One region of the Paenibacillus sp. 22594 genome, then DNA from elsewhere that is predicted to be linked to it. Evidence: riboswitches for the same ligand, from Rfam matches in the RefSeq annotation. Region 1 holds a riboswitch; the other holds the start of a gene.
What was found. A riboswitch is a leader RNA that binds a small molecule or an ion and turns the genes downstream of it on or off. The one in region 1 is predicted to bind glycine.

Region 1 (15,817 bases):
GACCAAGAGTCTGTACCCCTAGCTGATGCCAACCGCCGCCATAGAGCAGCCCACCATCGGTGGCGAACAAGCCTACAGCTATAGTCCCCCAAGCGCCAGATACGGCATGTACCGGAAAGGCACCTACTGGGTCATCTATGCGGCGGGCTTCCAGCCAGTTGGTAGCCGCCATCATGAGCAGACCGGAGACGGCACCGATCAGGATGGCCGCACCGTCACTGACAAACGCACAGCCGGCAGTAATACCGACCAGACCGGCGAGGGAACCGTTGATCACTGATGGTGCATCTGATCGCTGGTAACGGAATAGAGTGTAGATCAGTGTGATGCCGCCGCCTGCTGCTGCTGAGAGCATGGTAGTAATAGCGATGTGTCCAATCCGGACATCGGTAGCACTTAAGGTACTTCCTGCGTTAAAGCCGAACCAGCCAAACCAGAGCAGGAAGGCGCCGACTGAAGCAAGCGGCAGATTGCTCGGCAGGGAAACCGTGCTGTTTCCGGCCTGATTGAACTTGCCCTTTCTAGGGCCGATGACGATCGCCGCTGCCAGTGCCGAGAATCCTCCAAGGGCATGAATGACGGCTGAACCTGCGAAGTCCTGCAGGCCCAGTTGGTTCAGCCAGCCGCCGCCCCAGGCCCAATGCCCACCCAGGGGATAGATCAGGCCGGTCATTAATATGACGTACAGCAGATAGGCGCGGAAGTTGATCCGTTCGGCAACCGCACCCGATACGATGGAAATAACAGCGATAGTAAATGCCGCCTGGAACAGCCAGAAGGTATCAATCGAGATGGTGAAATGGAGATTGGAGAGATCACCGCCAAGCAGGAATCCGCTCGTGCCCACCAAACCACCGGCGTCTTTACCGTACATGAGCCCAAATCCGAAAATATAAAAAATCAGCGTTCCTATGGTGATATCGGCGAATACTTTCATGATGATGTTCACACTGTTCTTATACCTTACAAAACCGGCTTCCAGCAGGGCAAAACCGCCCTCCATCAGCAAAATCATAGCGGCGCTCAATACAACCCAAATCGTATCTACTCCACCGCCAAGCGACTCCAGCGTCACATTCATTTCTATAGTGCCTCCATACCCCTAATGGTTTTGATTTCACGTATAATCTCTGGTGAGAGCGGGATCTCTTCCGTTGCCGGATGGTTATCTAGAAGGAGTAGAACCTGATCTAGCTCTTGAATGTCTCTTTTAATGCTGTTTATTCGTTTGAACCGGTCTTTTACATGAACGATATATTCTACGGCTGTGTGATGGCTGGCCGGGTGTCCGGCAAACCATTTGCGGATCGGGGAGAGCGATTGGTACATTGCCTCTTCGGCCCGTCTTTTTTGTTCATATTTGTTGATTTTATCCTTAATCCCCTCGATTTCATCCTCTTTCTTGATCTTGAGGCGTACGATGAGGTCTTTTACTTCCTCTGCAGATAGACGATAAACAACATTTTGGTAAACTTCATCTACAATAATCATGTTAGATCTCCTTACATGAAAAGTCATAGACTGATTATAGGGACAATATATTTACAAGTCAATAGGTTTTTGTACCAGGTGGCATGTCAATCCAGTAATGTGGTATACGGGGATTGCAAGACCCTATATTATATAGAGTACAAGACGAACGATTAGCAGGAAGATATCTGAAAGGATGATGATTATGACCTACTCACAGATATTGGGCAGCTCAGGAGATGCAACCGATATCCTCTATCTGGAACAGCAGATTGCAGCTGTCAAACAGGTGATAAAGCGGGCCGAAGCTGCAGGACATAAGGAAGCACTGGATGAAGCCAAGAACAAGCTCGCGGAACTGGAAGGCGAACTGGATGAGCTTGTGGATTAGTGGGAGTGGATGGTGCCGATCTTTTTGCCTGTAAAAATAGCCGTACTGAAAGGTCTTAAGACCTGCAGTACGGCTTTGTTTATGAGTGTTAGTAACGAGGGTGCTTACATCCGTTTCAGATGCATTCCTGTGAACCGGGAAGCTGGAGGAATTCCAGCCTTCCCTCGTGGGTATCCCCTTTTTTGGTAAAAGCACCGCCGGATATACGGTAGACCGTGCTCTCCGTACTGCTGCGCCCGGGCATATCCCGGCCCGGGTCCGCAACCATCCGGTGGGCGAGACTCTCGATCAGCGGGTAGGCCATCTCGTTGGGGGCTCCGGTAATCAGAGAAACCCAGAGGCGCGACAGGTTAATAGTCAGAAACGGAACACCGACTAATTTCCGTTTCTTGGCATGACCTCTGCCGTCTGGAGCATCATTTCTTTGTAGGTCATGCTGTCAGGTCCGCCAACATCAATGGCCCGGTTGTACAGTTCCATGCTCCCAATGCTTGCTGTCACGGCCCGGACATCAGACAGTGCAATGGGGTGGGTCTTAGTGCGCGTCCATTTCGGCAGTGCCATGACCGGCAGGCGCCGGACCAGAATAGGGAAGGACAAGCCCTGCGGTTCGACGATCAGTCCGGCGCGGATTGTTGTGACAGGTACACCGTAGGAGCCCAGCACCCGCTCCACCTCAACCCGGCAACGCAGATGGCGGGACAGCTGGTTCTGCGGCTTATAGTCTGGGATGATCCTGCTGAGGTAGATGATCTGGTGGATGCCGTTCTTGCTTGCTGCGCGGCAAAATTATCCGCGAGTTTGGCGTCCAGGTCCGCGAAGTTTGCCTGTGTCAGCTTAGCTGTCGGCATCATGGAGTGGACCAGATAGATGGCATAGTCTGCGCCTTGTAATGCTCTTCCGCAGAGGATATGGAGAACGGCTCACAGGAACGCCATTCCACATGGCTGTTATCTTCCTTCTGGTCTCCGTGCCTGGATAACGCGATCACATCATATTCCCGAGTCAGCTGCTCCAGCAGGATATATCCGATATATTCGCTCGCTCCGGTTAAGGCGATTTTCAGCCGCTGTGTCTTTGTAGTATCTATATGTTCAGTTCTAGTAGCATCCATTGTTGTAATCCTCCTGGTGATAAAGCATTCCCTGTTCTAAAGTATAAGCCGTCCTTTCCAGTACCCTTTTCCGCCGAAGTTCAACCGGGTCCACTCCTATCTAAGCAGAAGTTATTGCCCAAGTATATCGATTACCATGCTCATTCTGTACTGCTGTCTTTGGAAAAAAGAGATATTCATATATAATAGGGAAAATCCGCGAAAGAAGGTGTGCCGGTTGAACGAAAAGAACGGAACGGAGCTTGCCACCTTTGCGGGTGGCTGCTTTTGGTGTATGGTCAAGCCCTTTGACGAGCTGCCGGGCATTGTCTCATTGGTATCCGGGTATACGGGCGGCCACACGGTTAATCCGACTTATGAGGAAGTGGGTACGGAAACGACGGGGCATGTGGAGGCTGTGCAGATTACATTTGAGCCGGAGGTGTTCCCGTATGAGCGGCTGCTGGACATTTATTGGCAGCTGATTGATCCGACGGACAAGGGCGGGCAATTCATGGACCGGGGATATTCCTACCGGACGGCGATCTTTGTGCATAATGATGAGCAGCGGAAAAAGGCAGAGGCGTCCAAGACGGCGCTCCAGGCAAGTAAAAGATTCAAGGACCCGATTGTGACGGAGATTCTTCCCGCTGCTCCATTTTACACGGCTGAGGATATGCATCAGGATTATTATAAAACCCATCCCTTGGATTATAAGCTCTATCTGAAGGGCTCGGGCCGGGACGAATTCCTGGAGCAGCACTGGAACAGCCGTGAGGATCAAAAACGCCTGAAGAGCCAGCTGACCCGGCTGCAATATGAGGTCACGCAGCATAAGGCGACAGAGCCGCCGTATGAGAATGAGTATTGGAACGAATTCCGTGACGGCGTTTATGTGGATGTGGTCAGCGGCGACCCGCTGTTTAGCTCGGCGGATAAATTCGATTCCGCCACCGGCTGGCCCAGCTTCACTGGACCGATTGCCGAAGGTCTGATTCGGCGGGAGGCTGATTACAGCGGCGGAGAGGTCCGGACGGCACTGCGCAGCAGGCTGAGCGGAGCCTATCTGGGTCATTTGTTCTTCGATGGGCCGGAGCCGGCGAAGCAGCACTACCGGGTCAATTCTGCCGCACTCCGGTTCATCCCGAAAGAAGAGCTGGAGTCGAACGGGCTGGAGCGGTATCTGGAGCCGTTAATATGATCTTAGTAATTTATGTCTGCCTGATTAGTGATAAAATGGAAGAGGCTGAAATACATATGAATCGCTGGAGGAATGCAGGATGGATATGGAGCAGACTATCGAATCATTAATGGACGAGGCAGAGGTATCTTTTATCGGATCTGTGGATGCAGAAGGGTTTCCGAATATGAAGGCCATGCTGCCGCCGCGCAAAAGGGAAGGAATGCAGGTCTTTTATTTCACGACCAATACCTCATCCATGCGGGTCAGACAGTATAGGGAGCATCCGCAGGCCTGTGTGTACTTTTGCAATCCGCGCACATTTAAAGGCTTCATGCTGAGAGGCACCATGGAGGTGCTGGAGGACCAGGCTTCCAAGGAAATGATCTGGTGCGAGGGCGATACGGATTATTATTCGCTGGGCGTAACAGACCCAGACTATTGCGTCCTGAAATTCACAGCAGAAAATGGGCGGTTCTACAGCCATTTTCATTCAGATAATTTCGATGTGCCCGTGATGAGTGAAATCTAATCTATAGGGGGACGGCTGGAATATGAAGCATCTTTTGCTCCAATATATGACCCGGCTGACTTCTTTAAGTAATGAAGAGCAGCAAGCGATTCTGGACGAAATCCTTGTCGAGGAATACTGCAAGGGAACTGTTCTGCTGCAGCAGGGAGAGGTTCCCGGCCAATGCTATTTTGTCCTGAAGGGATGCGTGCGGCAGCATGCAGTTGATGTTATAGGCCGGGATATCACCTCCAACTTCTATACAGAGGAGCAGGCGATCTCGATTTTCAATGCGCATAAGCCGGATAAAACGTCAGAGTACACCCTGACCTGTCTGGAGGACTGCATATTAGTGGTTGGCCCGCTGGATACTGAGAAGGCGATGTACACCAAACATACACAGCTGGAAACTATGACCCGCCAGATGATTGAGGAGAGCTTCGGTCAGATGCAGGAGGAATTCGCCGCTTTTATTGCCTCTTCTCCCGAAGACCGCCTGAAGGCTCTCCTTCACAAAAGACCCGCACTGATCAGCCGTGTCCCCCAGCATCAGCTGGCGAGTTATCTCGGAATAACGCCGGAGTCACTGAGCCGGATCAAGAAGCGGATTCACCGCGAACCCGCGGAGCCGGGACTCTGAACAGCAGCCATAGGCCAAGGCCCAGCTCCCCCGCCGTCATCGGCAGCATAAATACCCATTTGACTACTTTTATTAATTCTTCATACTCAGGAACGAGTGTGCTGCTCAGATGGAGCAAGATATAACCTGCCCCAGCCAGCAGCAACAGAACACTAATAATCTTCGGGATATTACCCGATTGGAAGGCCAGCAGGCCCATTATGAGCAGATGCCCCCCAAACAGAATCAAGCTGATCGACCACACCGCTTCAAAAGCGTGAAGAAAAAGCATCATCTCCGCCTGTAACTCCTGCGGTGTGAAGCCGATCAGTGCCTGACTCCTGCTGTCTGTAAGAAGCGAGACGACAACCAGGCTGGAGACAGCGACCCCCAATACCGCAGTATAGGATAGGCGCAGCCATGCACCCAGCAGGGACAATGCCTGCTGCACAGGCTTCAGAACCGTATATAATGCCCATGCGGCTGCAATGTCACAGGCTAATATCAGCACCCATCCCAGAATTTCAGCCCTGAATAGCAGGGGAGAAGCTTGCAGGTTGCCGAAGGTAACGGCTGGATCTCCCTCCACCACAAGACTTCCATGAACATATCCATACGAAAATGCGGCGGCCACCGCCATCACAAGTAGTGAAATTCCCCCAGTTCGCGCCACTGCTGCAGACATTAACACAACCCCCTCTAATTGATTCTGGTTCCATTGTACAAAGAGGGTAAGGAGGGAGCATTGACTTAAGTCAAGGAGTTCAGATGGGGTATGCAAAAGTGCCCAGTATCGAAGTGAAGCCGGGATAATGCGGTTGGTGAAACCGTACCACAAGCAAAGGTGAAATTGTAGGCCAGGCAGAATAATTGAAAGAGGGTATCAAAGTTACAAAGCGATGTGAAAAAATTCTATGTCATGGAGGGTTAAACATGAACAGTTATCAAAAAGAAACGGTAAAGATTAAACATCATGGGAGAGAAATTTATGGTGTCTCTTACATGCCTAATAAGAAAAAATGTCCTGTCGTGATCTTCAGCCATGGGTTTAATGGAATAAATGAAGATTTCGCTATGAATAGTGACTATTTAGCAAAGAATGGGGTGGGCGCATATTGTTTCGACTTTTGTGGCGGCTCCGTACATTCAAAGAGTGACCTTAGGACCAATGAAATGTCTATATTTACAGAAAAAGAAGATCTATGCGCTGTTGTTGAAAACATAAAAACTTGGGAGAATGTTGATTCTGATAATATCTTTTTATTTGGAGGAAGCCAGGGAGGATTAGTATCTGCATTAGTAGCTGATGATTATATAAAAGATATTAAAGGACTCTTATTACTATTTCCAGCGCTGTGTATTGTAGCTGACTGGAATAAAAAGTTTCCAACATTGGAGAGCATTCCTGATGCGTATGAGTTATGGGAAGTTCAATTGGGGAGAGTGTTTTTTGAATCGATTCATAAATATGATGTATTTGACCATATTGGCCAATTCGATAAAAATGTTTTGATTTTTCATGGGGATCAGGATGACATTGTGTCACTTGAATATGGGAAGAAGGCATCAATGTTATATCCTCATGCTAGAATTGAAGTGTTTCCAGGAGAAGGCCACGGTTTTTCAGAAGCTGGTAATAAAAGAGTCGCTGAGATGACATATGAATTTATAAAAGCAAATATCTAATCGCTAAATGATTATTCGCAACCGCTTTCATTTGTTAAAGGCGCCCACGATTGCATCATGCTGTATAGACTAGGCAACTCAACTCTGGAGGGATCTACTTATGCAAAATCGAATTCATACGCCCGGTCCTGTGCTTGGCAGCGACGGCGTCTTGCTGCAGCGCGGTTACTCGACCCAAGCCGTGCTCACCTTCAATCGGGACGCAATCAAGGCGCCGCCCTGGCGAGTCAAGGAATGGGATTTCTATCAAGTGTCGAACGATCAGTATGGCTTACAGATGACCATCGGGCATGTCTCCTACGCCGGCGATGTATCCGTGAAGCTCTTCGAGTTTGAAACCGGCAAACGGTACGATATTTCGAACATGCTTATATTACCATTCGGCCGGTTGAATATGCCAGCAACGGCCGAGCAAGGCGATCTGACGTATCAGAAAAAAGGCTTCCTCATGCAGTTTCAGGTAGTGGACGGAGAGCGCAGGCTTATTTGCAAGTCCGACGGCAACGGCAAGCAGTTACCGGTCGACATCGATATTCGGCTAATCCAGCCTGATTCTACCTCGATTGTGATGGCAACGCCATTTGATGAGGATAGACGTTTTTTCTATTACAATCATAAAATCAATTGTATGCCTGCTAGCGGTGTTGCCCGAATAGGGGAGCAGGAATATCGGTTCGAAGCCGATACCGCTTTCGGGCTTCTCGATTGGGGCCGGGGGGTATGGCCGTTCAGCCACGAGTGGTTCTGGGGAAGCGGCAGCGGTTATGCCTTCGGCAAACGGTTCGGCTTTAACATCGGCTATGGCTTCGGTAACACATCTGCCGCCACGGAGAACATCCTGTTCTATGACGGCAAAGCGCATAAGATCGGCCAAGTTCACTTCGATCTGCAAGGAGGCGGTGGTTACATGGCGAGGAAAACCTTCATTAGCGAAGATGGGCGATTCGAAATGGAGTTCAAGCCGATCTATGATCGGTACACGGAAATGAAGCTGAAAATTGTCGATACGCATTGCCACCAGATTTTCGGGAAGTTTAACGGGAAGGCCGTTTTAGACGACGGCACGGTGATCGAGGTTAAGGATCTCGTGGCCTTTGCGGAGCATGCGGTCAACCGGTGGTAAAGGGAAGGCTTCTTATGAATTCCGCTCTGTTGATTTAATCCTTAAGAGTCGATATAAAAGTCCATTTTTTTGGGGTGTTGACAGTAAGACTATTAATTGTTATATTCTGAACGTTAAAATTTTAACTATATTTAACAATGAAAGGGGAGGTCAAAGAATACGGTGATTACCAACATAATTTGATTAATGGATAGAATATGATCAGAGAAAATAGTCATAATTGAAAAATACAATAGTGGAAGCCTGTGGAAGCGACAAAACCAAAAATGGAGGGATATATATATGGCAAAGGTTACAGTTGGACACGAGAATGGGATTGCAATAGAGCTTCATTATGAGGATGTCGGAACGGGCAAACCAGTTGTACTGATTCATGGTTGGCCGCTCAGCGGAAGGTCCTGGGAGAAGCAAGTGCCTGCTCTAGTTGAAGCCGGTTATCGGGTGATCACGTATGATCGTCGCGGATTCGGCCAGTCCTCCCAGCCGTGGAACGGATACGACTATGATACGTTCGCGGCGGATTTGCATGGCTTGATTTTGCACCTGGATCTTCACGATGTGACACTGGTCGGGTTCTCCATGGGCGGAGGCGAAGTAGCGCGTTATATTGGTACTTATGGAACGGAGCGGGTATCGAAAGCGGTGCTGGCCGGTGCTATCCCTCCCTACCTGTACAAATCATCGGATAACCCGGACGGCGGATTCGACGATGCGACTATTCAAGGATTTCAAAACGGGGTGAAGGCGGATCGTCTAGCGTTCCTGGATGAGTTTACAACTAATTTCTTTGCTGCTGGAGACCGAACTAACTTGGTAAACGAAGCATTCCGCTTATATAATCGCGATATTGCGGCTTTTGCGTCCCCGAAAGGCACGCTTGATTGCATTGCGGCATTCAGCTATACCGATTTCCGTGTGGACCTTGAGAAATTTAAATTGCCAACGCTTATTCTCCATGGTGACGCCGATGCGATCGTTCCTGTCGAGATCAGTGGTCAAAAAGCGCATGAGCGGATCGCAGGCAGCCAATTAATCGTAATCGCAGGCGGCCCCCACGGATTCAATGCTACCCACGCTAAAGAATTTAACCATGCATTATTGCAATTCTTGAACGGCTGATTATGAGGAAGAGCCACGCTTCACAGGAGGCGTGGCTCTTAAACTTTTGTGATAACGAATCGATGGCAGTGCTCTCGAAGATAGAACTCTTGATTATTGAATAAGAAAAGTGTAGGATGAGTCTATACCATTGGTTTAAATGTTTAAACATTTAAACTACATAAACGGGGAGGCACCAGCATGGGAAAGCAGGCATTGCAGATTTTTCGCGAAAGCCTTCCAATTCTTCAAGTATTAAGTGATCCGCACCGTCAGGATATTCTGCTCCATCTATCAGAGGACGGAAGGATGACGGTCAATGAAATTACCGGGAAGTTGTCCTTGTCGCGGCCGGCGGTTTCCCATCATCTGAAATTGCTCAAGAATGCGGGAGTCATCAAAGTCGAGCAAGTGGGGACCCAGCGATATTATGAGTTGTCCATGCAGGAATCGGTGGACTTGTTAAGAAGGCTTCTAGTTGCCTTAGAGCGGGATTGTCTCTAGACCTATTACATAGAAAGAGGAGAAGGAATATGAAGCAGTGGAACTCAGAGCGGGTAAATGAAATCCTGCAGGAGCATCGCGAGAAATTCCATAGCGGTTATACACGAAGCGTGGAGTTTCGTCTGGAGCAGCTGAAGAAGCTGTCGGACGCGATTAAACGGAACGAGCAGCCGTTACTGGCGGCGTTGTATCAGGACCTGCACAAAAGTGAATTTGAGGCTTATTCGACGGAGATTGGCTATACGCTGGACAGCATCCGCTACATAAGCAAGCATTTGAAGCGGTGGATGAAGCCGCAAAGGGTAAAAACACCGTTCTATCTTGCTGTATCTAAGAGTTACCAGTATAGAGAGCCTTACGGAACTGTTCTTATCATCGGCCCCTATAATTATCCGTTCCAGCTGCTGATTGAACCGCTGATCGGAGCCATTGCGGCAGGGAACAACGCGGTCTTAAAACCCTCCGAGAATACTCCTGCAGTTACTGCTGTCGTTAAGAAGCTGATCGGCGAAACTTTTGACGAGACATATATTAGGGTGATTGAAGGGGAGAAGGAGACCACCTCGGCGCTGATTCACGCTCCCTTTGACTACATCTTTTTTACGGGAAGCGTACCGGTCGGAAAGATCGTCATGAAAGCCGCTGCAAATAACCTTGTACCCGTCACGCTTGAGCTTGGGGGCAAAAGTCCGGCTATCGTTGAGCGGACAGCGAACCTCGACGTTGCGGCCAAACGGATTATTTGGGGGAAGATGATGAACGCGGGGCAGACATGCATTGCTCCGGACTATGTACTTGCCCATGAAGAGATTAGGGAGGAATTGATTGCCCGGATGAAGACGGTTGTGGCAGGCTTCTTCGGACCGGACGCCAGAGTAAGTCCGGATTATGGCCGAATCGTCAATGAACGCCAATTTGACCGCTTGGCCGCGATTCTGGAAGCGGAGCCGAATAGTGTGCTTTCGGGCGGGAAAACGCTCAGAGATGAGCTCTATATCGAGCCAACGCTGCTTGCCGCAACCTCTTGGTCGGACCCTGCGATGCAGGATGAACTCTTTGGACCGATTTTGCCCATTATGGGCTTCAGTCAAGTGGAGGAGGCGATAGAAATGGTGAACGCCCGTCCCAAACCGTTAGCACTGTACTTGTTTACCGGACAACGTCAGGTCGAGGAGAAAGTACTCTCACGCGTCTCCTTCGGCGGTGGGTGCGTGAACGATACGATCAGCCATGTTGCCAATCACCACCTGCCATTTGGGGGAGTAGGGAACGCCGGGATCGGCGCGTATCACGGGAAATACAGCTTCGAGCTGTTCTCCCATACCAAAAGCGTCCTGACCAAGAGCACGAAGCTGGATATCCCTTTCTTATTTCCGCCTTATGGCGACAAGGTTAAGTGGGTCAGAAAGATTATGCGTTAATACATGAGGAACGTCGATAAGGAGGAGAACAAGATGAATAACGTGCAATTTAAATCACTGAATGATGTGAAGAAAGAACTGCTGATCATGGAGGGGTATGATGTTATCCCAACCAAGCAGTGGCCGCTCTATGAGATTCTTGCCCATTGCGCACAGACCATCGAATATTCTATGACAGGTTATCCGCAGCTGAAGCCCAGGATTGTGAGAAAAACCATCGGCCGCATCGTGATCCGGAAATTTTTGAAGCAGGGTCATATGAAGCATGATTTAACGGCACATGTACCAGGTGCGGCCAAGCTTGAAAAGCAGGGAACCGTCAAAGAGGGAATCGGACTTCTCCTCAGGGCAATTGATGCCTTTCAAGCATATGAAGGGAAGTTAGCTCCCCACTTGATTTTCGGAGATCTGAGCAAGGAGGAGTATGACCGGTATTTCACCATGCACATTACAGATCATTTCTCAGAGGTGCAGTTCGCAAGCTAAGCTAAAGATTGATTGCCAAAGGGATATGGAAGTAATTGGTTTGAGACTTTTATCACTGATCGAACACTCACTTCGCAAGTAATATGTTAGAATATTAGAAACGCATGATACATTAACTTCATAATTCGCAAGCTATGATTGCTATGGATCACACTATAGCAGGAGCAGCTTCTGGAGAGACCGCGGGAATTCCGTGGCGCCGAAGGGTTCACAATCTCAGGCAAAAGGACAGAAGAGTACGGAATGTATTTGTCATGCTGATACCATCAGCAGGGCAGGTATTCTTTCATATTCTTATGACCCGGGAGATTGGATGACATCCAGTCTCTTTTTTTATTGGCATCAATGTATTGTATTCATAAGGGGGAACTAGGAATGGCACAAAAAGAATTAAAGAGAGAGCTGGCCAACCGGCATGTTCAACTGATCGCCATCGGAGGCACCATTGGCACAGGATTATTCCTGGGATCGGGCAAGGCGATTCAGCAGGCGGGACCCTCTATCATGATTACCTATCTAATGGTGGGTATCGCTGTATTTTTCGTAATGAGAGCGCTGGGAGAGCTTCTGTTGTCTAACGCGGGATACCAGTCATTTACGGATATTGCCGAAGACTATCTTGGCCCCCGGGCGGCGTTCATCACGGGTTGGACCTATTGGTTCTGCTGGATCATGACGGCTATGGCTGATGTGATTGCAGTAGGCGTATATGTGCAGTATTGGTTTGATATTCCGCATTGGGTACCTGCTGTCGTCTGCCTGATCATTTTGTTAGGACTCAATTTACTGACCGTCAAAAACTTCGGAGAACTCGAATTCTGGTTTGCTCTAATCAAGGTCATCACGATTCTTGCTTTAATCGGCATAGGTGTCATTTTCCTGATTATGGGGCTCAAGACGGATGCAGGATCGGTAACGGTCCGGAATCTTTGGGAACACGGAGGTGTGTTTCCGAACGGTGTAAAGGGTTTTTTATTTTCCTTCCAAATGGTTGTATTTGCATATGTCGGTGTGGAATTAGTCGGTGTATCGGCAGCGGAAACAGCAAATCCGGAGAAAAACATCCCGTCAGCGATCAACAAAATACCTCTACGGATTCTCTTCTTCTACGTTGGCGCGTTATTCGTCCTTCTGTGCATTAACCCATGGACGGAACTCAGTCCGGCACAAAGTCCTTTTGTGAAAACCTTTAGTTTGGTAGGGATTCCAATTGCCGCAGGGATAATCAATTTCGTCGTATTAACTTCAGCCGCTTCCGCATGCAACAGCGGGATGTTCTCTACAAGCCGGATTCTTTATAATTTGAGCCGGAAGGATCAAGCATCCGTTCATTTTGCTAAACTGAATAAAAATCATGTACCCGGGAACTCGTTATTCATATCTACGCTAGTCATATCTGGCGGTGCTCTTCTGAGTAAGCTCATTCCGGAGCAGGCTTTTGGAATCGTAACAACCATAAGTGCCATTTGTTTTATCTGGGTGTGGGGTGTTGTTCTCGTATGTCACATCAAGTATAAGAAGACCCGCCCGGAATTACATGTGAATTCCAAATTCAAAGCACCGTTAACGCCGGCGATTAATTATGTGGTCCTAGCTTTATTTGCTGCGATCCTCTTGATTATGCTGTTTGCTGAAGATACACGTCCGGCATTATTGTTTACGCCTCTATGGTTCATTCTGTTATTTGTTTTGTATTCGGTGAATAGCAGGAAAAGGGAACAGAGTAACAAAATAATCAGTGCAGAACCGACAAGCCATTAATCAAAGCAGCCCTCAATCCCACATTTCAGTGGTTTTGGGGGCTGCTTTGATTTAATATGGGGGACAGATAACCATTAACGGAGGTTCCCTGCATGTCTAAAACAATCGCAGACAAATTAAATTTACACAAATTCCAAAAGGTTGCCGTATTGTACAGACCCGAAGATGAGGATAGTTTATCGGGGTTAACAGCATATGATACTGAATTGACAGACAACTGTTATGATCTCATTTTTGCTTATGTGCTCAATATGGAAGTGCTTCAGGATCTCGTCAATAAAGTGATTGATCACAACTATTTAGATAAGGGAGGCTATTTGTACGCTGCTTACCCCAAAAAAGGAAATAAGGTCTATTCAACCTATATTCATAGGGACAGCCTTTTTGAAGGGGTAGGAGCGGATGAGGACGGATATATTGGGGCAAGCAGCCTGAAGTTTGCACGTATGGTGGGCTTAAACGATGTGTTTACCGTTGTTGGTTTCAAAGAGGAGACACGGAAGAAGAATGAGGCGTCTTCCAAGCCAAGTCAGCGAGTGGATGATTATACATCTATGATTCCTGCTGTGGAAAATGACTTGCAGGATAGTCCGGAGGCGCTGAAGTTATACCAATCGCTTACTCCCGGTTACCGGAAGGATTGGGCCCGTTATGTATATAGTGCCGTACAAGAAGGGACTAGAGCAAAGCGAAGAGCAGAAATGAAGAAAATTTTAGGTGAAGGTTATAAGAGCATCGACATTTACCGGAGAGAAAAGCAGTAAATATGTATGGGAGGAAGGTTTGGAATGATTACAATAGAATGTCCTATTGATGAAATTAAAGATATGATTACTGAATACTTACAGGGTTTATCCTCGCCGTTTGATTCTTTCCTGGAGGAGCATATTCTCGCTTCAACCTTCTACAAAATTGAGGATCATACTGGACAAGTTGGATATTATGCGATTCACAATGAACAACTGCTCACCCAATTCTATATCCGCCGTTCCTATCAGAAGCACGCACAACGCCTATTTAGCGAAACGCTTGAACGTCATCGGCCAGAGTCCCTTTTTGTTCCGACCTGTGATGAGCTATTTGTAAGCCTGGCACTGGATAAGGAGTTTGAAATCAACAAGCAAGCATACTTTTTCCAGGAAGGCCGAACCGATTTAATAGATTTAAATATTGTAAAGGATGAGGAGTTCCGGCCTGCTAGAGCAGAGGATCTACAACAAATAATAGAGGTCTGTGGGGACTTTCTGGATCAATATGAACAGAGGATCGCGGGCGGGGAGCTTTTCACTTACTATAGAGGGGCTTTACTAGTAGGAATCGGAGTGTTTGAACAGTCGAAAATGATGGATGGATTGGCGAGTATAGGGATGTACACTAATGAAGCCTACAGACAGCAAGGAATCGGGAGAAGCATCATATTACATTTAAGAAAATGGTGCAAAGAACAGGGGATTATCCCGGTGTGCGGATGCTGGTATTATAACCATGCCTCTAAGCGGACATTGGAAAGTGCGGGCATGGTGACGAAGACCAGACTACTGAATATAAAGACAACTCCCCATTAATGTGGAAGAAACCTCCATTCTAAAAAATTGGAGGCTGTTCTAGAGAGGGTCTGAATCCGTGAAATGGGGGTTACTATATGCCATTGTTTAATGAAAAAAACGAGTCTTGCCTTATTGAGATTTTAAAATTGCACATACCAGATGTCGAGGATTTACTGAATCCAGCAGCTGAGGAAGCAGAAATAAACCACGCAGAGAGCATGATGAATTGCAGATTTCCAGATGATTTCAGACAATTATACATGAAACATAATGGAGAGGGAGAGCAAGTATTTGGAGTCATGGCTGGCTTTAGCTGGATGGCCCTACAATCGGTAACGGCTAGCTGGAGAGGGCGTCAGAATTCAGGCTGTGATATTATTTCCGGCAAACCGGATGCAGTGCAAGAAGGGGAATATAGAAAGGGATGGGTCCCTTTTGCTGAAGATGGCGGAGGTTCGTTTCTAGTAATGGATCTGGAACCCGGAGTAAAGGGGAGTTATGGTCAAATCATTACATTAGACCGCAATTCGAATATTTCCTATGTTATTTCAGAGAGCTTGGGGCATTTCTTTGAATTTATCGAATCAGGCTTCAGCAATGGTGAAATCAACGCCATAGACGAGGAGGAAGTGATCCTTATTCACCGGAAGCAGGGACATCTGTTTGATGATATGCTGGCGTTGACTACAATGGAAGACGAAAAAAACAGCCTCATCCCTATAAGCGGATTTTGGGCAGAGTATTTTGAAGATGATCATGAAGGCGGTTATATTTCTGCCGAAACACTGAGCAAACAGAGAATGGTCTTTATTCGGCCGGATCTAGCGAGAAAACACGGAGCAGTATCCTTAGATATTTTAGCCCATATGCCTAACCTTAAGGAACTTATTATACATGCCGATGAAATTGCAAATTACGATGTACTCA
Region 2 (15,817 bases), on a different contig from region 1:
GGCAACGCTGCCATCGAGGATTTTTCCGGAAATCGCGGTTTCCGAATACCAGGAGAGCACAGAGTTGGCCAGGAAAGTGACTAGCAGATAGGTTTTCATCTGATCCCAGGTGTATCCGCCCACTATCTCGCGGCCTCCATAAATGCCTGCCCACAAAAAATAGACCGCCAGCAGATTGATCGCATTGGACAAAAAAGTGACGACGTAGGAGAAACGGTAGGATAGAACATTTTGCAAGGACCGGTTGGCAATACTGCGGTACTTCTTGAGCTTGACTACGGGCATGGCTGCCGTCACACCTCCTCATTCCCCTTTTTGATTAAGGTCCAGGTTTCCGTCGTACACTGCTTTGATCACCTGCTCAATGTTGGCATCCTCCATGCGGAAGTCAATCACTTCGCCATGCTTCATCACCCGGCTGACCACTTCACTGGCCGTATATTCATAGCGGTCGAAGGAGACGGAGAATTCTTGTTCATTTTGCCGGTCCAGCTTCATTCCGGGCGTTTGTGAGAGCAGCTTGTACAGCTCCGGCATCGGCGCGCCCACTTGGAAGAAAATCACACGGTTTCTGGCAAAACGGGATTTGACCTCGCTAAGACTCCCGTCATAGATGATGGAGCCGTGGTCGATGATAATCAGCCGTTTGCACAGATCCTCAATGTCGCCGAGATCGTGGGTGGTGAGCATGACGGTCGTTTGCTGCTCCTGATTGATTTTTTTGATAAACTCGCGGATTTTTTGCTTCACGGAAACGTCCAGTCCAATCGTGGGTTCATCCAGATAGAGAATCGGCGGGTTATGTAATAAGGCGGCTGCCAGGTCCGCACGCATGCGTTGACCCAGAGAGAGCTTGCGCGCAGACAGATGGATGAACTCATCCATGCCCAGCATCTCCGTGAACTGATCCAGATTTGCCTTATAGACAGGCTCCGGGATCTGATAGATATCCTTCAGCAGCGAAAAGGATTCGACAATCGGAATATCCCACCACAGCTGCGTACGTTGTCCGAACACGGCTCCGATCTGCGCGGCATTTTCCATTCTTTTCTTATAAGGATTGATACCGTTTACAGAAATGCTGCCTGCAGAGGGCATGAGGATGCCGGTCAGCATTTTGATCGTGGTGGATTTACCTGCACCGTTCGGCCCCACATAGGCCACCGTCTCGCCGGCTTCCACACTCAGATTCAGCGGCTGCACCGCAATCTTCTCGATATGCTTTGGGATGAACAGATGCTTGACGGCTCCCGCCAGGCCTGGCTCTTTCACCGCCTGCATGAACGATTTGGACAGCCCGCGGGCTTCAATAATACTCAAGTATAGACCTCCTTCATTCCTAACTTCCAAAGACGTATAAACAAATATAGCACCGGGCTGATGTCGAAAACTATCGGTTTAGGTCGGACGGTAAAAAAATTTATAAGATTATGACGAATGATGAAAAAAAGGCTAGCCGCAGGCTGGATTACAGACCCGGGTTAGCCGCTTTAATATTTTTCGTATACCTCTGGATCGCTCATTTAGGCTGCTTTTTTTGAAGGGAATAGATGAATATGAAAGAGAGAATATTTTTCAACGTTCATTCGTAAGAATGGCCCCTGTCAATTGTCTCTTAAATATCCTATGATATATTTACTGCTATTCTAGGCCATGCTGTCTTGTGAGTTTATAATAGAAATAGGAAATATTGCTATAGCAAATATAGATTTATTATTAGTGAATATATTCACAATCGTTCTGAGTTAATTAATGACAATAACCGAGGAGGCGTTTGTGTTGACTACCTTCAATTCCAAGATGAAAATGTGGTGTTCGCCGGATGATCTTCCAGCAGATCAAGCTGCGTCTTTTCACTCTAGTAATTCATCTAATACATATAGTCCGTTGCAGTCTCCAGGGGTCTCTTGCGTGAAAGAGAACAAAGCGATATATAGTGAAGCCATGGTTTCTTCCATGCGGGCAGAGATGGTGGCGATCAGCCAGTTCATTCCGATTCCTTATGTTGTGTTTCTGGCGGATGAAGAGGGTTGGATTCTCGATCTGATCTGCTCTTCACGAAGCCTTCAGGAGAACATGGACCGTGCAGGTATGAGTGCGGGCATCAATCTCTCCAAACGGTATTCGGGCCTGAATGCAGTCTCGCTGGCTATGGAGATGAACCTTATAGGGGTAGTGCGGGGAGAGGAGCATACAGACGCTGCTTTCCAGAGCTGGAATTGTGTATGCGCACCTTTGATTCTGGACGGTGGTACGCATGGCTATGTGGATATTTCTTTTGATTCCAAGCAGCAGATAGATTTTGCGATTCCGTTCGTGCAGCAATTGGCTGATAATGTGGCGTATAAACGGATGGTTAATAATGAAAGCCTACAAAAGTTCAGACGGGACACGGTGTTTGGCGAATATAGGCTGACTGCGAGAGAGAAGGAAGTAGCTGCGCTGTGGCTGGCGGACAAAAGTGCGCTGCATATCTCGAGCGCGCTGGGGATCAGTGAGGGCTCTGTACGGAATGTAGTGAAGAGCATTTATATCAAAATGAATGTAAATGACCGCTCCCATTTTGCCAAAAAGCTTATATGAACGTAAAAAAGCGGCTAATCTGCGAAGCCAGGAATGACTTCGGGATTAGCCGCCTTGCGTTCACAGAGTTTGCTAGAGCGCAGCTTTAGCCGCAGGAACAATTCAATACCGGTTTCCGCGCAGCCTGTGTTTCGTCGAGACGGCTGATCTCCGTAGTATGCGGAGCATTAATCACGATTTCCGGTGTTTCCTGGGCTTCCTTGACGATCTGGATCATCGTTTCGATGAATCCGTCGAGCGTTTCCTTGCTTTCGGTTTCGGTTGGCTCGATCATCATGCATTCCTCTACCGTCAGCGGGAAATACACAGTTGGCGGGTGGTAGCCGAAGTCGAGAAGCCGCTTAGCCACATCCAGTGTGCGCACCCCGTACTGCTTAAGGTTTCGGCCGGACATGACAAATTCATGCTTGCAGATGCCTGGATACGGGATTTCAAAATACGGCGCGAGCCGGTGCATCATATAGTTGGCGTTCAGCACGGCGTTCTCGGAAACCTCGCGCAGACCGTCCGGTCCGTAGGTGCGGATATAAGCATACGCACGGACCAGGATGCCGAAGTTGCCGTAAAAGGCTTTGACGCGTCCGATGGATTCCGGACCGCCGTAGCTCAACGAGTAACTGCTGTCTTCGTTTTGGATCACCGTCGGCTGTGGCAGGAACGGAATCAGCTTCGCCTTCACGCCGACCGGTCCGGCTCCCGGACCGCCGCCACCGTGCGGGGTGCTCATCGTTTTGTGCAGATTCAAATGCACCACGTCGAAGCCCATGTCGCCTGGGCGGGCAATACCCATAATCGCATTGGAGTTCGCTCCGTCGTAATAGAGCAGGCCGCCTGCTTCGTGTACGATCTGAGCGATTTCAATGATCTGCGTTTCGAACAATCCGAGTGTACTGGGGTTGGTCAGCATCAGGGCGGCGGTGTCGCTGCCGACAGCCGCTTTCAGGGCTTCAAGGTCAACCATTCCTTTGTCATTGGAAGGGATTGTTACGGTTTCCAGTCCGGCTGCAGAGGCGCTGGCCGGGTTGGTGCCGTGCGAGGAATCGGGCACGATGACCTTGGAGCGGGTTTCGCCGCGGCTCTCATGATAGGCGCGGATCATCATCAGGCCGGTCCATTCACCATGGGCACCGGCGGCTGGCTGCAGAGACACGGCATCCATGCCGGTCAGGGCGGCCAGATCCTTTTGAAGAGTATGCATCAGTTCAAGTGCACCCTGAATGCTCTCTTCCGGCTGGTAAGGGTGAATCTTGGCCAGACCCGGGAAACGGGCGACGTCTTCGTTAATCTTCGGATTGTATTTCATCGTACAGGAGCCGAGCGGATAAAAGCCGTTGTCCACACCAAAGTTGCGGCGGGACAGGGCGGTATAGTGGCGGATGACATCCACTTCCGATACTTCCGGCAAGACTACAGGCTCGCTTCTCAGCAGTCCGGCGGGAATCAGGGCATCGATGCTCTCTTCCTGCGGAACATCGCACACGGGCAGGGAATAGGCCGTGCGGCCGGGACGGCTAAGCTCAAAGATCAGACTTTGTTCCGGTTTCATATACAGCCCTCCAGTGCCACTTTGAATTGGTCAATTTCCGTTTTGCTTCTTTTCTCGGTGACGGCAACCAGCATATGTCCGTTCAATTCAGGATAATCCCGGCCCAGATCATAGCCGCCGAGGTAGCCTTCCTTCAATAGTCTGGAATTGATCTCGCTGACGCAGGAGCCTTCCGGCAGTTTCAGAACAAATTCATTGAAGAATGGTGCCGTGAACGCTGGGGCTGCGCCGGTTAATTCGCCAAGCTTGCCGGCTGCATAATGGCTCTTGCGGATGTTGAGCTCCCCAACCTCGCGCATGCCTTCTTTGCCCATGACGGACAGGTAGACGGAAGCGCATAACGCGAGGAGCGCCTGGTTGGAGCAAATGTTGGAAGTCGCCTTTTCGCGGCGGATATGCTGTTCGCGTGCCTGCAGTGTCAGTACGAAACCGCGTTTGCCGTTACGGTCAACTGTCTGGCCGACGATCCGGCCCGGCATGCGGCGCATGAGGGGTTCGGCTACGGCGAAGAAGCCGCAGGTTGGACCACCGAGTGAAGCCGGGATGCCAAGCGGCTGGGCGTCACCGACTACAATGTCGGCCCCAAGCTTGCCCGGCGTTTCGAGAATGCCCAGTGCCAGCGGATTGGCACTGACCACGAGCAGGCCTTTCACGGCATGGATCAGCGGCTCCATCGCACCAAGGTCCTCAATGGCGCCGAAGAAGTTCGGTGACTGTACCAGCACGGCTGCTGTGTCGCCGTCAATTGCGGCGGCTAGCTTGGCCTGATCCGTTACTCCGTTTGTGTAGTCAATCTCCACAACATCCAGCCCCCATGCACCCGCTGAGGTACGCAGTACCTGGCGTACTTCGGGGTGAACGGTGCGGGAGACGATCAGCTTTTTGCGTTTTGTCGCACCGGCGGCAAGCACCGCAGCTTCCGAGAAGGCGGTCGCGCCGTCGTACATGCTGGCATTTGCTACTTTCATGCCGGTCAGCTCGCAGATATAGGACTGGAATTCGAAGATCGCCTGCAGCTCGCCTTGGCTGATCTCCGGCTGGTAAGGGGTATAGGCGGTATAGAATTCCGAGCGGGAAATCACATGGTTAATGACAACGGGGATATGATGGTCATAGAGCCCTGCACCGAGGAAGCTGGCATGGGTGTCGAAGCTGGCATTGCGGTCGGACAGCTCTTTCATATGGCGCAGCAGCGCGTATTCATCAAGTGCTTCTGACATCGGCATCGTTCCCTGATAACGGACAGCTTGCGGGATGTCGGCGAACAGCTCCTCCACGGACTGAATCCCTACAGCCTCCATCATCTCCTTGCGGTCTTGCTCAGTCATCGGCAGATAACGGTGCTTCATTGCGGCTTCACTCCTTGGCTCTTTTTATAGAATGGCGCTTTGACCACGGCCGCCTTAAGCTGTTTGCCGCGGATCTCCACGTATACCTCTGTTCCAAGCTCCGAATAGGCGGCGTCCAGCAGGGCCAGACCCAAATTGCGTTTCAGCGTTGGCGACTGTGTGCCTGTGGTGACCTCACCGATCTTTACACCATCCGCATAGACCGGATAATGCGAGCGCGGAATCCCGCGGTCAATCATTTCAAGGCCCACGAGGCGGCGGGGCAGTCCGGCTTCCTTCTGCTTCACCAGTGCGTTCTTGCCGATGAAGCTGACTTTGTCCAGCTTCACGAAGAACTGGACTCCCGCTTCCAGCGGTGTAATGTCCGCCGACAGCTCTTGGCCGTACAGCGGCAGCTTCGCTTCGAAACGAAGCGTATCGCGTGCACCGAGTCCGGCGGGAGTCAGACCGTGCGGAGCGCCTGCCGCAAGCAGGCCGTTCCACAGCACAGCTGCCGTATCCAGTGGCGCGTACAGTTCAAAACCGTCCTCACCGGTATATCCGGTCCGGGAGAGCAGAACCTCTACGCCGCAGACTACAGCGCGCTCGATGAAATGGAACGGTGCAAGCTCCGCAAGGGGAGCTGAGGTAACTTCAGCCAGAATCGTCTCAGCCAGAGGGCCTTGCAGTGCGAGCAGCAGCGTCTCATCGGAGACATTGTTCAGCGTCACACCGCTGAATTCATCTGTGAGATGCTCCTGCAACCACTGGAAGTCCTTGTCGATATTGGAGGCATTGACGACCAGCATGTAACGCTCTTCGCCCAGTCGGTAGACCAGAAGATCATCGACTACACCACCGCTTGGGTAGAGCATCAGGGTGTACTGCGCACCACCATCCTGAAGACGGCTGACGTCATTCGTGGTCATCTGTTGCAGAAAGGCTTCCGAGCCGTTGCCGGTGACGATGAATTCGCCCATATGCGATACATCGAACAGTCCGGCCTGCCGGCGGACCGCCTCATGCTCCTTCACGATTCCTGTGAATTGCACCGGCAGCTCCCAGCCGCCGAAATCAATACATCTGGACTCCGCATAGGCGGAGTAAAGGTCGTAAAAAGGTGTTCTTTTCAAAGCATCCATCGGCTCACTCCCTTGTCTGATTACATGCGAAAAAGGACAGGCAAAAGACGAATATGCACAACCCGCATATAAGCCTTTCGCTCTGTCCTTTGTACCTGAGAGTTACCCTGCTGACCAGCGCGCAGGTTTCCCCGTTGGTGATCCGAATCCCTGCCGGGCAGGTTTCAGATAGCTCTCCAGAGATGCGTCCGGCAAAGGTCCTTTTGCCTGAGAGATTCACCCTCCCGGGCTTACTCCTTCGGCGCTGTCTTCTCGGAGACAGTCTCTCCCTATGCCATCATTCGCAAACCGTATTGTTTTCTACTGACTCCATTAAAGCGGGTATACAACTCCGATGTCAACAAAAAAACGTCAAAAAGATGACAAATTTTATTTTCCTGTCAGTTATATTGACATTGAGCGGCGCAATAACTTAGTCTATAACTAATTTTACAACTCCAAATTTGGAAAAGAGGCGGCTTAAGAATGAGTGAAGTGCTAGACAACCTGTTGTACAGCGAAGAGCATGAATGGGCACAGCAGGGTGAAGGGCGCATAGTACGTGTCGGAATTACGGATCATGCCCAGCATCTGCTCGGCGATATCGTATTCGTGGAGTTTCCTGAAGTGGGTGCAGCCATCTCGGCTGGCGACAGCGTGGGTAGCATCGAATCCGTCAAGACGGTATCTGAGCTCTATTCTCCGGTATCGGGAACAGTGACCAAAATCAACGATGCACTCGAAGTCAGCCCGGAGCTGATTAACGATGAGCCTTACAGCGGCGGATGGATTTTTGAACTGGAAATCACTGGGGAGTTTGCCGAAGTGGCGTCCGGACTGTTGGATGCGGCAGCTTACGGCAAGTTGATTGAAGAATAGAACACCTTACGGACACTAGTTTTCTGCATATAAAATAAAGACAGGCCTTCACATCGAATTTCGTGTTACTAATGTGTGAGGTCTGTCTTTTTGTGATTTTTTTGCACTTATACATTGGAATCTGCCACTAATTGGGGAATTCGAGAAGCCCTGGATACAGCTGCGGTGCGATGTGCCATAACACAGGAAGCAGGGCGATCGCAATAACCGCGAACACCATGCACAGCAGGGTGAAACGGTAACGCTTCCGTGGCCGTCCCGCAGGCCTTAGCACGAAATAGTACACGCCAAACGAGTATAAGGGGAACAGTAACGCAAGAGTCATAGCCATGCATACCATAAAGGTCGACTCCCCGGCATTGCCCACGATCATCGCCATAGGATCATATCCAGGATCAATCTGGTACAGAAAAAAAAGAAGCGGGAAATAGGCGAAAAGGACGTGTAAGGGGAACAAACGGATGTGCCGGTCTTCTGCCAGCCCATACAGCATCCACCAATACCCGAGCCAGAGCAGGGCAAATGCCCCCCCGGCCAGCAGAAAATTCCCGCCCATCCATAACAGATCACTGGCGCTATATGCTTCAGTACTATTCCCCCAGAAAATGGAGTGTGGAGAGAATAACATCAGGATTGCGACGGCAGCACCAGCCAGCGGGGTGAAGAAAATTTGAAAAAAAGCGGTAACCATCAATGATACGAAAAGCCGCAAATTCCTCAAAAAACGGGTGGGGTCAGGTGTTGCTCCTTCAGTGGCCTGCATCGCTTTCAGTCTCCTTTACCAGCACAAGTATATTCATTGGTCTTCTGCTGACTCTGAGCTGAAAGGTAATGTTACTCCTCTTCCTGAAGTTGCCGCAGCACTGTAATCTCCACGCGCCGGTTTTTCTGCCGTCCTTCTGGGGTGGAATTGCTCACGGCTGGACGGGTGTCTGCATATCCGGCATATTGAAACGTACCCGGATTCAATCCCTCATGATCCAGAAAGAAGCGCAGCACCGAGAGGGCACGGGCGCCGGATAATTCCCAGTTGTCGTTATAACGGGAACCGGCAGACACCGGCGTATTATCAGTATGGCCTTCGATACTGATTGTTGCTCCAATACCGCGGAATAGTCCTGACAGCTGTCGCAGCGCGGGGAGCGCTGGCGCTTTGAGCTCGGCTCTGCCGACATCGAACAAGTAACGGTTGCTGAGCGTAATCGCAATGCCTTGCGGTTTATCCGCCACAAAGATCTGGTCACCCAGATTGTTGTCTTTGACATATTGGGTGATGACGCCCATGAGCGCAGCCAGTTTGGCTTCCTGCTCGCGGAAGGCCTGCTCACGCGCCGAAGGCTCCGGGTCGGCAGGGGGCGGACTGGCCGCCGGGCCGGTAGCTGCATTTTCCTGCTCCTGACCTGTATCAGAGCTGTCTCCGTTCCCCCCATTCTTCCCATTCCCCGTTCCTTCGGATTGCAGCCCTTTTTGACCATCCAGAACACCATTTCCACCATCCAATACCGGATTTCCGCTTCTGAAAGTGTCCGATAAAGAGCTGGTGACGATGTTGAACTTATGTGTATCCAAACTGCTCATGGCAAACAAAATCACGAAGAATATAAGCAGCAGTGTAATCAGATCCGCATAGGTGATCATCCACCGGTCGCGGTTTTCCCGTCCTTCTATGCGTGGCTTTCTGCGGTTTCTCTGCCTCATGAGGGACCTCTGGTAATGTCGCTGCCGCGTTCCCCGGCGGAACGGTTCAAGAAGGAACGGAGCTTTTTACGCACAAGCTGGGGATGATCCCCGTTCTGCAGGGCAAGAATGCCTACCATAAGCATTTCCATTGTACCCAGCTCACTTTGGCTGCGGGATTTGATCTTGGAGGCAATGGGTAAAAATATTAGATTAGCGCTGGCCACACCGTATAGAGTCGCTGTAAAAGCAACTGCGATGGAAGCTCCCAAGTTAGAAGGATCGGTAAGACTGCTGAGCACGCGGATCAGACCCATAACCGTACCGATGATGCCCATGGTGGGTGCATAGCCGCCTGCGGCTTCAAAAATTTTGGCATAGCCTTCGTATTTGAGCTCTTTAGCGTCCATCTCCAGCTCCAGAATCTGCCGGACCTGCTCGGGGTCTGTTCCGTCAACAATGAGCATGAGGCCTTCACTGGTAAAGGGGTCGGGGTGCTCTTCGGCTCTTTTCTCCAGGGCCAGCACACCGCTGCGTCTTGTGACTGTAGCCATGGAAATCAGCTCTTCTGCCTGTTCTTCCGAGGTGTCCGCATGTCTGCCAAAAGCTATCCGCACCGCCGCTGGCACGCTGCGCAGTCTGGAGGCCGGGAAGCTGATCAGCACGGCGGCAAGCGTGCCTCCGAATACGATGAGTGCAGCATTCAACTGCAGCAGGCCGGACAGGCTTCCGCCTTCCCAGAAAAAGCCGCCGATGAGTGCTGCCAGACCAGCCAGCAAGCCGATAATTGAAGTAATATCCATGAGTTCAAGCTCCTTAAATTTCTATATATTATGGTTTGCATGAATCTGGGCAACACTGTATAATAAACGGGAACAAGTATTCTTATCTTCCATATATTTCAGTTAGTATGGAGAGAGAATCATCAGGGCCACAATTATAATATATTCATATATTTTAGACGATAGAGGGGAGACGGGCAAATGAATGATATTGTCGTCAGTACACAGACTTTTCAGTTGGAGTCCGAGTACACACCCCAGGGCGATCAGCCTCATGCCATACAAGAATTAGTGGACGGCATCCGGCAGGGCAAGAAGCACCAGACGCTGCTGGGAGCGACCGGGACAGGGAAGACCTTTACCATCGCACAAATGATTTCCAAGCTAAACCGGCCCACGCTGGTTATTGCGCACAACAAGACGCTGGCTGCCCAGCTGGCGAGTGAGTTCAAGGAGTTTTTTCCAAGCAATTCGGTAGACTACTTCGTCAGTTACTACGATTATTACCAGCCAGAGGCGTACATTCCCTCCTCCGATACCTACATCGAGAAAGATTCCAGCATAAATGAAGAGATTGATAAGCTGCGCCACTCCGCGACCAGTTCCTTGTTCGAACGGCGTGACGTCATTATTGTAGCCAGTGTTTCCTGTATTTACGGCCTCGGTTCTCCACAGGAATATGGAAGCCTGCTGCTGTCGTTGCGCGTGGGTATGGAGAAGCCTCGGAATCAGATTCTGAGCCGGCTCGTGGATATCCAGTACCAGCGTAACGACATTAACTTTGTGCGGGGCACTTTTCGCGTGCGTGGTGATGTGGTGGAGATCTTCCCGGCTTCACAGGGCGAGCATGCCATCCGTGTAGAGCTGTTCGGCGATGAAGTGGAACGGATTACTGAAATTGATGTGTTGACCGGAGAATTGATCGGGGAACGCGACCATGTGGCAATTTTCCCGGCATCGCACTTTGTCACCCAGGAAGAAACCATGCGTGTGGCCCTGGTTAATATTGAGCGTGAGCTGGAAGAACGGCTGGCTGTGCTCCGCGATGCAGGTAAATTGCTGGAGGCCCAGCGTCTGGAGCAGCGGACCCGTTACGATATCGAGATGATGAAGGAAGTCGGCTTTTGTTCCGGGATCGAGAACTATTCCGGACCGCTCACCTTCCGTGAGCCGGGAGCAACCCCTTACACGCTCATGGATTACTTTCCTGATGATATGCTGATTGTAATCGACGAATCCCATGCGACATTGCCGCAGATTCGGGCGATGTACAACGGTGACCGCGCGCGCAAGACAGTTCTCGTAGAGCATGGCTTCCGCCTGCCGTCCGCGCTGGACAACCGGCCGCTGCAGTTCGAAGAATTCGAAGATAAGGTGACTCAGATTGTATATGTGTCCGCCACACCAGGCCCTTATGAAATTGAACATTGCGAGACGATGATTCAGCAGATTATCCGGCCTACGGGTCTTTTAGACCCGATTATCGAGGTTCGTCCGACAGAGGGGCAGATTGATGATCTGATCAGTGAAATCCGTGACCGGGTGGAACGTGACGAGCGTGTGCTGGTTACGACTCTGACCAAGAAAATGTCCGAGGACTTGACTGATTATTTCAAGGAAATCGGCATCAAGGTCCGCTACATGCACTCTGACATTAAGACGCTGGAGCGTATGGCAATTCTGCGTGATCTCCGGTTAGGCGCCTTCCATGTTCTCGTGGGGATCAATTTATTGCGGGAGGGTCTGGATTTGCCGGAGGTATCCCTGGTCGCGATTCTCGATGCTGACAAGGAGGGCTTCCTGCGCTCCGAGCGTTCACTCATTCAGACCATCGGCCGTGCGGCCCGTAACTCCAATGGCCGCGTAATCATGTATGGTGACCGTATCACAGACTCGATGGAAAAGGCTATGTTCGAAACCCAGCGCCGCCGGGAAACGCAGATTGCCTACAACGAAAAGCATGGAATCACACCCACTACGATCAACAAGAAAGTGCGCGAAATCATCGAGGCCACTAAGGTCGCCGAGTCCAAGGCGGAGTATCTTACCGGCGTGGGTGGCAAGATGAGCAAGAAGGACCGCCAAAGCCTAATGCAGCGTCTGGAGGCCGAGATGAAGGATGCTGCCAAGAACCTGCAATTTGAGCGTGCCGCAGAGCTTCGCGACGCTCTGCTGGAGCTTCGGGCAGAGTGAGGTTTGTACAGTAAAGTACAGGAACGGCGCTGTATATGGCCTTTCCTTTTGGATAAATTGATCTTTGTCCTTGCGTATCCCGAAGGGACAGCCTGCAGTTCGCAGTCTGCGCATCCCGAAGGGACAGCCTGCAGTTCGCAGTTTGCGCATCCCGAAGGGACAGCGGTTTGTCCCTGAAGCGCCCACATTCCAGCGGTCCCGTTAGGGACAAGCGCTCTTCAGTCCACATCGACTAAGCCCATCCGCCCTCACTCCTTCGCCAGCAGCATTGCGGGTGTCCAGAGGGTGCAACCCTTGGGGCCCTCCCTTGGCTAAGGGAGGGTTTGGGAGGGATCGAAAATATTTTGAAATAGCTTTGAAATAGGCTTGATATCTAGGAGGTTATACCGTTGGCGAATGAAAATATTGTAATTAAGGGTGCGCGAGCACACAATCTCAAGAACATTGACGTAACGATTCCACGTGACCGCTTCGTCGTGCTGACGGGACTTAGCGGCTCCGGCAAATCGTCGCTTGCATTCGATACGATCTACGCAGAAGGACAGCGCCGTTATGTGGAATCCCTGTCAGCGTATGCACGACAGTTCCTTGGCCAGATGGAGAAGCCGGATGTCGATTCTATTGACGGGTTATCCCCGGCGATTTCAATTGACCAGAAGACAACAAGCCGCAACCCGCGTTCTACGGTAGGTACGGTTACGGAGATTTATGACTATCTTCGGCTGCTGTTCGCCCGGGTAGGGCATCCGCATTGCCCGGATCACGGCATCGAAATTACTTCCCAGACCGTGGAGCAGATGGTGGATCGGATTATGCAGTATCCCGAGAAGACCCGGCTGCAGATTCTGGCACCGGTAATCTCAGGACGCAAAGGTGAGCATAAGGGACTGTTCAGCGACATCTCGAAGCAGGGCTTTGTCCGTGTGCGCGTGAACGGTGAACTGCGTGAGGTTACTGAGGATATCGTGCTGGAGAAGAATAAGAAGCATACGATTGAGGTCGTGGTGGACCGGATCGTCATTAAGGATGATGTACAGACCCGGTTGACGGATTCGCTGGAGACCGCACTGAAACTGTCCGGCGGGCAAATTCTGGTTGATATCATTGGCCAGGAGGAACTGCTGTTCAGCTCGAACTTTGCCTGTCCGATCTGCGGGTTCAGTATCGAGGAACTAGCGCCGCGGATGTTCTCTTTCAACAGCCCCTTCGGGGCTTGCCCGGAATGTGATGGGCTTGGTGTGAAGATGGTTGTCGACCCGGATCTTCTAATTCCCGATCAAGAGAAGAGTATTGAAGAAGGCGCCTTTTTGGCCTGGACCGGCAGCACATCGAACTACTACCCGCAATTTCTGAAATCGGTTTGCGAGCATTTCAAAATCCCGCAAAATGTGCCGGTAAACAGCCTGTCGCCAGAACATATGCAGAAGCTGCTGAACGGAACGGGCAGCGAGAAGATCCGCTTCCGTTATGAGAATGACTTTGGCCAGCGGAAGGACGCGCTTGTCGCCTTCGAAGGGATTATTCCCAATCTGGAGCGGCGATACCGGGAGACGGCTTCCGATGGCATTCGTGAGTTCATTGAAGGCTTCATGAGTGCCAAGCCTTGCCATGTGTGCAAAGGCAAAAGATTGAAGAAGGAAATTCTCGCCGTAACAGTCAACGAACGGAATGTTGCGGATGTTACCGATCTGTCGATTGGAGATTGCCTTGAATTCTTCGACAACATTGCTCTGAGTGAGAAGGAAACAGCCATTGCCAACCTGATTCTCAAAGAAATCAGCAGCCGGCTCGGCTTCCTGGTCAACGTTGGTTTGAACTATTTGACGCTCAGCCGTGCAGCGGGCTCGCTCTCCGGCGGTGAAGCGCAGCGGATCAGGCTGGCGACCCAGATCGGTTCCAGTCTGATGGGCGTGCTGTATATTCTCGATGAACCGAGTATTGGTCTGCATCAGCGGGACAATGACCGCCTCATCTCAACACTTGGGCATATGCGCGATTTAGGCAATACCCTGATTGTGGTCGAACATGATGAAGATACGATGATGGCTGCCGACTATATTATTGACATTGGTCCGGGTGCGGGTATTCATGGCGGGCAGGTTATGGCACAAGGCACACCTCAGGAGATTATGAATGATCCAAATTCCCTGACCGGAGAGTACTTAAGCGGACGCAAGTTCATTCCGGTTACCTCCGATCGGCGCGCTACAGATGATCGCTGGATTGAAATCCGCGGGGCCAAAGAGAACAACCTGAAGAATGTGAATGTCAAAATTCCACTTGGTGTTTTCACGGCCGTAACCGGTGTTTCGGGTTCGGGCAAGTCTTCGCTTATCAATGAGATTCTCTATAAGAGTCTGGCGCGTCAGCTGAATAAGGCTGTCAAGGTGCGGCCGGGTCAGCACAAAGAAATCCGCGGGCTGGAAAACCTGGACAAAGTCATTGAAATTGACCAGTCGCCAATCGGACGTACACCGCGTTCCAATCCGGCAACCTATACGGGCGTCTTCGATGATATTCGTGATTTGTTCTCCAAGACGAACGAAGCCAAGGTGCGCGGCTTCCAGAAAGGCCGATTCAGCTTCAATGTCAAAGGCGGACGCTGTGAGGCGTGCCGTGGGGATGGCATTATTAAAATTGAGATGCACTTCCTGCCGGATGTTTATGTTCCCTGCGAAATATGCAAGGGTAAACGTTACAACCGTGAGACGCTGGAAGTGAAGTATAAAGGCAAAAGCATCTCCGATGTACTGGAAATGACCGTAGAAGATGCAACAGAATTTTTTAAGAATATCCCAAAGATTCACCGTAAAATGCAGACCCTGCTGGATGTTGGGCTAGGGTATATCAATATTGGTCAGCCGGGAACCACCTTGTCCGGCGGTGAGGCGCAGCGGGTGAAACTGGCCTCCGAGTTATACCGGCGCAGTACCGGCAAGACATTATACATTCTGGATGAGCCGACAACAGGATTGCATGTAGATGACATAGGCCGTCTGCTTGAGGTGCTGCATCGTCTAGTGGACTCCGGTGAATCCGTGCTCGTCATTGAGCATAACCTCGATGTGATTAAGACCGCCGACTATATCATTGATATGGGGCCAGAGGGTGGTAGTGGCGGGGGGACTGTCCTTGCTACGGGAACACCGGAGAAGATCATCAAAGTGGAGGAGTCCTACACCGGCAGATACCTGAAACCGGTATTGCTCCGTGACACCGAGCGCACCAAAGCTCTGGAGCTGCAGACCTCGGACAGTGTATAACCGATAGGATTCAAAGCAGGGCAGGGGCGTTTCCGGCTTGTAGCCGAAAACAGGAAAGGGCCGTGGCAATGCACCACGGCCTTTTTACATAAATGAAAACTATTCAATGACTGCTGATCCCGATGATGATTTTGAAGGCATTGCGCGTTTTTCTTGAACGCTTGAAGCCCTCTCTGAAATCCATAATCCATACGGTTTTTCTTATCCATACTCTAATATACAATGAGTGAAATTTGATAGGGTGCACAACACCCTTTTCTTCGATCTCTGTGCCATCAGCCAGTTCCGTTTCCGTTCTTAGAAGCCATCTGTTGCCAACACCGAACTCAATATATTTCAGAAGACATTACTCCTTGGACGTAGTTACAGGTTCAGCTTCCAAAATAGCGGTAAGCTGTTCCTGAAGGGCAGGTTCGCCTACGCGTCCCGTAAATGCATGGAAATT

Region 2: it holds a riboswitch for glycine, as region 1 does, so the genes downstream of both, gcvT (glycine cleavage system aminomethyltransferase GcvT) here and ACTJKB_RS16070 (amino acid permease) in region 1, are expected to answer to the same signal.

Annotation. Positions count from the first base shown of each region.
Region 1 covers NZ_JBQENA010000004.1:425,791-441,607, reverse strand. The annotation lists gene ACTJKB_RS16155 (ammonium transporter) at 1-1,081, opposite strand, end outside; gene ACTJKB_RS16150 (hypothetical protein) at 1,084-1,491, opposite strand; gene ACTJKB_RS16145 (hypothetical protein) at 1,676-1,861, shown strand; gene ACTJKB_RS16140 (hypothetical protein) at 1,977-2,165, opposite strand; gene ACTJKB_RS16135 (hypothetical protein) at 2,237-2,536, opposite strand; gene ACTJKB_RS16130 (hypothetical protein) at 2,555-2,731, shown strand; gene ACTJKB_RS16125 (hypothetical protein) at 2,712-2,975, opposite strand; gene msrA (peptide-methionine (S)-S-oxide reductase MsrA) at 3,193-4,155, shown strand; gene ACTJKB_RS16115 (pyridoxamine 5'-phosphate oxidase family protein) at 4,235-4,666, shown strand; gene ACTJKB_RS16110 (Crp/Fnr family transcriptional regulator) at 4,689-5,285, shown strand; gene ACTJKB_RS16105 (DUF4386 domain-containing protein) at 5,242-5,949, opposite strand; gene ACTJKB_RS16100 (alpha/beta hydrolase family protein) at 6,198-6,950, shown strand; gene ACTJKB_RS16095 (DUF2804 domain-containing protein) at 7,051-8,073, shown strand; gene ACTJKB_RS16090 (alpha/beta fold hydrolase) at 8,356-9,192, shown strand; gene ACTJKB_RS16085 (ArsR/SmtB family transcription factor) at 9,373-9,675, shown strand; gene ACTJKB_RS16080 (aldehyde dehydrogenase) at 9,705-11,096, shown strand; gene ACTJKB_RS16075 (DUF1569 domain-containing protein) at 11,130-11,582, shown strand; glycine riboswitch at 11,744-11,824, shown strand; gene ACTJKB_RS16070 (amino acid permease) at 11,958-13,343, shown strand; gene ACTJKB_RS16065 (YdeI/OmpD-associated family protein) at 13,436-14,107, shown strand; gene ACTJKB_RS16060 (GNAT family N-acetyltransferase) at 14,132-14,908, shown strand; gene ACTJKB_RS16055 (SMI1/KNR4 family protein) at 14,986-15,817, shown strand, end outside.
Region 2 covers NZ_JBQENA010000003.1:49,076-64,892, reverse strand. The annotation lists gene ACTJKB_RS11105 (ABC transporter permease) at 1-285, opposite strand, end outside; gene ACTJKB_RS11100 (ABC transporter ATP-binding protein) at 304-1,320, opposite strand; gene ACTJKB_RS11095 (LuxR C-terminal-related transcriptional regulator) at 1,912-2,583, shown strand; gene gcvPB (aminomethyl-transferring glycine dehydrogenase subunit GcvPB) at 2,669-4,129, opposite strand; gene gcvPA (aminomethyl-transferring glycine dehydrogenase subunit GcvPA) at 4,126-5,478, opposite strand; gene gcvT (glycine cleavage system aminomethyltransferase GcvT) at 5,475-6,599, opposite strand; glycine riboswitch at 6,785-6,880, opposite strand; gene gcvH (glycine cleavage system protein GcvH) at 7,065-7,457, shown strand; gene ACTJKB_RS11070 (hypothetical protein) at 7,585-8,220, opposite strand; gene ACTJKB_RS11065 (flagellar motor protein MotB) at 8,292-9,155, opposite strand; gene ACTJKB_RS11060 (flagellar motor protein) at 9,152-9,937, opposite strand; gene uvrB (excinuclease ABC subunit UvrB) at 10,118-12,109, shown strand; gene uvrA (excinuclease ABC subunit UvrA) at 12,499-15,372, shown strand; gene ACTJKB_RS11045 (DUF3977 family protein) at 15,476-15,712, opposite strand; gene ACTJKB_RS11040 (nitrite/sulfite reductase) at 15,719-15,817, opposite strand, start outside.